DNA from 2 places in the Shewanella sp. BC20 genome. Region 2 is predicted to be linked to the other one. Evidence: predicted binding sites of a transcription regulator. Region 2 holds the regulator's gene; the other holds the start of a gene.
What was found. The regulator LexA, encoded in region 2, represses DNA repair genes until DNA is damaged. The targets are predictions, from matches to a motif close to TACTGTATNNNNATACAGTA.
Positions count from the first base shown of each region.

Region 1: a site for LexA is predicted at 1,501-1,520, ahead of umuD (translesion error-prone DNA polymerase V autoproteolytic subunit). Genes of this name have one in related genera too.

Region 1 covers NZ_NHRI01000003.1:185,706-188,897, reverse strand. The annotation lists gene CBX96_RS05065 (SLC13 family permease) at 1-1,257, shown strand, start outside; gene umuD (translesion error-prone DNA polymerase V autoproteolytic subunit) at 1,535-1,936, shown strand; gene umuC (translesion error-prone DNA polymerase V subunit UmuC) at 1,933-3,192, shown strand, end outside.
Region 2 covers NZ_NHRI01000009.1:87,005-90,196, forward strand. The annotation lists gene coxB (cytochrome c oxidase subunit II) at 1-426, opposite strand, end outside; gene CBX96_RS11065 (cell division inhibitor SulA) at 833-1,345, opposite strand; gene lexA (transcriptional repressor LexA) at 1,342-1,962, opposite strand; gene plsB (glycerol-3-phosphate 1-O-acyltransferase PlsB) at 2,124-3,192, shown strand, end outside.

The DNA.
Region 1 (3,192 bases), on a different contig from region 2:
CTATTTTGGAGCACGGGTTTTATTCCGCCCTTTATGGCGGGGCTGATCTTTTTTGCCTTGGCCACCATTTTCAAGCTGATCGATCCCAGTGCGTTGTTCTCGGGATTCGGTTCGGCGGCGGTGTGGTTAATTATCTCCGGCTTTGTGATTGGTAGCGCCATTTCAGAATCGGGATTGAGTCGCCGCCTCGCCGCCCTTATCGCCCCCGCGTTAACCATGAGTTATCCACGCATGATTGCAGGACTGGTCATCAGCGCGATGTTACTGGGATTTGTGATGCCATCCTCCGTTGGGCGCGCGGTTGTGATGCTGCCCATCGGCATGGCCTTGGCCGAGCAACTCGGGTTTAGCCGCGGCAGTAATGGTAGAATAGGCATAGCCATCGCCCTAGCACTCGCCTGTAATATGCCAAGCCTTGCGGTACTGCCCGCCAATATTCCCAATATGATTTTGGCTGGTGCGAGCGAAAATCTGTTTAACGTGCATTTTGGCTATGCAGAATATCTGTTTCTGCACTTTCCGATTTTGGGTCTACTCAAATCGGCCATCATAGTGGCACTCGTGGTGTATTTGTTTCCGGCCAAGATAGATAAAACCCAGATGGCAGCAGCGACGGATATCGAAGCGTATGATGTGGTCAAGCAAGTTAAACTCGGGGTGTTACTCATCATCACCCTGTTATTTTGGATAACTGACTCATGGCATGGGATCAATCCTGCATGGGTGGGGCTAACGACCGCCATTATCCTTTTGCTACCGAAATGGGGCATTATTGAACCAAAGCGTTTTAATCAGTCAGTTGATTTTTCAACGGTTATCTTTGTTGCCGCCGCACTCGGACTAGGCGTCTTAGTCAATCAATCTGGGCTTGGCAGCGAACTCGGCCAAGTATTCAGTCAATACCTTCCCTTGTCACAAGGCGCCTCCTTCCTCAACTTTATGTCCTTATCACTGATATCGACTTTAACCGGGTTAGTGGCAACCGTGCCTGGCGTGCCCACGGTATTAACCCCAATGGCTGCCGACTTAGCGAATGCGACAGGGTTTTCTCTCCCTGCAGTATTGATGACCCAAGTGATCGGCTTTTCGACGGTGATTTTCCCCTATCAAGCGCCGCCGCTGATTTTGGCGATGCAATTGTCTCAAGAGTCCCTCGCCCATCTGCTGAAAGTCACCTTACCCTTAGCGCTGATCACCTTACTAGTGCTGATGCCGCTGGACTACCTCTGGTGGCAGTTATTAGGCTGGATAAGCTAAGCCTTTGAGGTATAGGAAAATAACCCTAGTTTTATGAGCCAAACGAGACTCTAAATTGCGGCAAAGGAGTGCCGCAACCAACTTAGCGGACAACCCCATGCGTTAACATTAGTGAATTAGAAGGTTGTGACCTAAAGTCATCCCCACGTCGTGCTTACTATTCCTTTGCATCTGATTGTGCGACCTCAACGTTTGCCTGTCGTCTTACTCAACACACTTTCGACAAGTCATCAAAATACGCTATACTGTTTTTATATACAGTATTTTGATTTTCATTATGCATATGCTCACACAAACACAGTATCCACTTTTTAGCTCCTCCGTTGCGGCTGGATTTCCTTCTCCTGCCCATGATTACATTGAGCATTCACTCGATCTCAATGAACTTTGTATTAAACACCCCACAGCAACATTTTTTGTGAAGGTACAGGGAGACTCAATGGTCGATGCGGGCATTTCGAGTGGCGACATATTAGTGGTGGACAGAGCATTACAGGCTACGCACGGTGATATTGTGGTCGCATCCGTCGATGGTGAGTTTACCGTTAAACAATTGCAGTTACGTCCAATAGTGCAATTAATACCCCGTAATCCGGCATTTAAAGCCATTAACATCCACCATGATTCCGAGCTAAACCTATTTGGTGTTGTCACCTGTGTGGTGAAGAAATTCAAATGACTGCAACGCTATTTGCCCTCGTCGATTGCAATAACTTCTACGCTTCCTGCGAACGCTTGTTTCGCCCCGATCTTCAAGGCAAACCCATTGTTGTGCTTTCCAATAACGATGGTTGCGTAGTTGCACGCTCAGCAGAGGCGAAACAATTAGGCGTCAAAATGGCCGTCCCCGTGTATCAGGTGATGGACATGATCCGCGCCCATAATATAGCGGTATTTTCCTCCAACTATGCACTTTATGCCGATATTTCAAATCGAGTGATGACCACTCTCGAGCACATGGTGCCAAGGGTAGAAGTCTACTCAATTGATGAGGCTTTTTTAGATTTGTCTCGGCTCGATAGATGCCAAGATATCACTCAGTTAGCCGCGGATATTCGCCAACGGATCCAACAATGGATTGGGATCAGTGTCTGTGTTGGCATAGGTCCTAGTAAAACCTTAGCCAAACTCGCCAATTATGCCGCTAAAAAATATCCCATGACTCAAGGTGTTGTCGATTTACGCACGACGGAACGCCAACGGCGATTAATGGCCTTGACGCCAATTGATGAGGTATGGGGGATTGGCCGAAAAATTGCGCAACGTTTAAAGCTTATGGGTATACATACCGCCCTACAGCTTGCCGATGCCCCACCTAAGCTCATCCGAGACAGCTTCTCGGTCACAGTCGAACGAACGGTGCATGAGCTAAACGGTATTGCCTGTGATGATATTCAACAGGTCGTCGCAACAAAACAGCAAATCGTCAGTTCTCGCTCTTTTGGTGAACGCATTACCCAGTTCACGGCAATGCAGCAGGCCATCAATGATTACACCTGTCGAGCCTGCGAAAAACTGCGTGTTGAGGGTCAATTTGCACGTACCCTATCCGTATTTATTCGGACCAGTTATTTCACTGAACATCAACCCCAGTACAGTCAGGTGCTCACAGGCAATTTAACTTATCCCAGTGACGATACCCGCGATTTTATCGCATTAGCGCAGCGGCTCTTGTCTAGGCTTTGGCGTGAAGGATATGCCTATGCCAAGGCGGGCGTCATGCTGGGGGATTTTTATGCGCCAGGTGTGTTTCAACTAGGATTATTTGATGAAGTCAAACCACAGCCAAAAAGTAGAGCCTTAATGAACCTACTGGATAGCGTTAATCACAGCGGTAAAGCCAAGATCCAATTTGCTGGTCAAGGACTTAATGCAGATTGGAGCATGAAGCGTAACCAACTCTCCCCCCGCTACACCACACAGTGGGCACACATT
Region 2 (3,192 bases):
AATGCTGTAAAAATCAATATCTTGATCGAAGTAGCTATAATGCCATTTCCATTGAGAACCTGTGACTTTTACCGTGAGATCGGCATTGCTGGGATCTTCCATGGCAATCAGAGTTTTCGTGGCGGGAATCGCCATTAAGATCAGAATGACAAAAGGAATAATCGTCCACGCGATTTCGACTTTTGTGCTCTCATGGAAGTGAGACGCGACCGCGCCCTTGGATTTTCTGTGGTTGATCATGGCATAAATCATCACGCCAAAAACCACTAGGCCTATCGCGCAGCAGATATACAGAATCGTCATGTGTAAGTGATAAACCTTGCCACTGATTTCTGTTACGCCGGGGGTCATGTTGAACCGCATGTCCGCTGCGGCCAACGGTGGGGCGAATAGCACCACGAGTAAACAATACAACCATTGCTTCACAAGACTTCTCCTCTGCCAATTGCGAATAGCAACTACAAAGAAGAGCAACACAGTAAGTCTCAACTCTATGCAAACTCTTCAGTTCCCAAAAAAGCTTCTCTGACTTCAACGTGCGTTGGCGGCTTACTTTTGATTAAGTATTGTTACTGCTGGTATTAGCCACACTGGCACATACTGCTGAATAAACCCATTATTCTCGATTTTTGTGGGCAAGAGATATTCGATAAATCGTCGATATTTTTTGCCTAAACGGGCGATATATTATGCTCGCCTGAATCAAACATACTTGCTGTTTAAAAATTGATCAAGATCACTTCTTTTTCTAATTGTCTGAAAAATTGCCAAAAAAAAGCCCCACATTCACAGGTGAGGCGGCTTTCAAGGCTAAATACGCAGTGCAAAAATTTTAATGAACAGAGCTAAAAAAACTACCTTGGGCAAAGTGAGCTGGTTGCTTGAGTGTCGCGTCCGTAGGTGAGTGATTTACGAAACCTTCGAGCACGATTCCCATGGCGCGGGCGCTCTTGGCCACAATTTGCAAACGACGATTGTCACGGGCATCGAGTGAGTGGATCCAAGTAATTACTGCGCTGGAAGTGCCACTAGTTAAGGCTTTTTCCATGGCCCACAGGGTTTCCACTTCATCTTTCGCATGGACTAAGAGTACGCGATCCATACGCACGCCAGCGCTGGCCAGTAACTGCTTGTAGCCAATACTGGGTGGATTGATGAGCACGACCCAGCGGCCTTGTTGGCTCAGTTGTGCCAACTGTTTACTAAGTTGCATTAGCTCTTGGCGCCCTTGGCTCTCGGTAGGCATAGTGATGATAGGCGTATGCTGCCAGTCAGTATCGGTTTCGCGTACCGCATCGAGCCATAAACCGGGGTGACGCGGGGCATTACCTAGTAGTTTGTTCATAGCCAATCTCCATTGCGGATCACCCCTACGGCGAGCCCTTCAATTGTTAGACTTTGGAAACTTAAATCGACTTTAATCGGGGAGTAATCTTCATTTTCAGCATGTAGATAAACGAGATTCCCTTTCTTTTCAAAGCGTTTAACTGTTACATCATCGTCAACGCGAGCAACAACTACTTGGCCATTGCGCGCTTGCTGTATCTTATGAACGGCGAGCAGATCTCCCTCGAGGATACCGATGTTCTTCATACTGTCGCCTCTGACGCGCAGCAAGAAATCGGCGGCTGGGTGGAACATGCTGGGGTCGACTTGGTAATACTGTTCGACATGCTCTTGGGCGAGGATAGGTTCGCCCGCAGCCACTTGACCAATCAGTGGTAAGCCAGATTCGCTGTTATCTTCTTCCTCAACTGGGAGGCGGATCCCGCGGGAAGTGCCAGGCATGATCTCGATGCAGCCTTTTTTTGCCAATGCCTTAAGGTGTTCCTCGGCGGCATTTGCACTTTTAAAACCCAAACGGGTGGCGATTTCGGCCCGGGTGGGTGGCATGCCAGTCTCGGCAATATTACGTTTAATCAGCTCTAAAATTTCGGCTTGGCGTGGCGTCAACGGTCTCATGTTCTTTCCTGTTTTTCTATACAGTTACTGTTAGTATATACAGTATTATTCGTAGTGCAAGTATTAACCACTTTTTAACGCGATTGGAGAGTATTAGCGAATATTCCCTAGAATCTGGTATTCTATGGGGCTAATGAACGTACTTACATTGCATAAGAATAATGCCTAAACAAGACTCTCTTTGGTTGAAATCATTACGCTGGATCCAAAAACACTTAGTGCACACTATTGTTGTGCCGCAGGATCCCTTTGCCGATCTGAATCTGGACGCGTCCAGACCGCTTGCTTATGTAATGAAAACAGAATCCCTGAGTGATATTGCTGCGTTAAGCGAAATCACCACTAAGCTGGGTTTGCCAAGCCCCTACGAGCCGCTCGTGGTCAATGGCGTTGTCGCGCCCCGTGTAGTTTGCCTCGAAGGCCGTAAGCCTTTGTTTGGCGAGCGTGCCAGTAATGAGCCATTCCTCGAATGTTTTATGCGCCTGTTGGCCGTCCATAAGGAAAAGCCAGAGTTAGATATTCAGCTGGTGCCTGTGAGTCTGTATTGGGGCCGTACTCCGGGTAAAGAAGACGACACCATGAAGGCGGCTGTGCTTGAGCGCGAGAACCCAACTTGGTTACGTAAGTGCTTGATGATCCTATTTTTGGGCCGTCACAACTTTGTTCAGTTTTCGAATGCGGTATCGCTACGTTACATGGCCGACGAACACGGCACCGATATGGGGATTGCCCATAAACTGGCGCGGGTGGCTAGAGTACATTTCCGCCGCCAACGCAAAGTGATGACAGGGCCTGTGCTGCCGAATCGTCAGGCAATGTTCCACTCCCTGCTGAAATCCGAATCCTTACGCAAGGCGATTCAGGAAGAAGCGGCGAGTAAGAAGATTTCCGAAACCCAAGCCCGTGAAACAGCAATTGAATATCTTGATGAAATTGCTGCGAATTATTCCGACAGCCTAGTGCGTATTGCCGAGCGTTTCCTAACTTGGTTATGGAACAAGCTCTACAGCGGTATCAACATCAAAGGTGCTGAACAAATCCGTCAGCTTCACCATGATGGTCACGAGATTGTTTATGTACCTTGCCATCGCAGCCATATGGATTACCTGCTGTTATCCTACATTCTGTATTACCAAGGCATGGTGCCACCGCATATTGCGGCGGGGATTAACCTAAACTTCTGGCCTGCGGGGCCGCTATTCCGCCGTGGCGGCGCTTTCTTTATTCGCC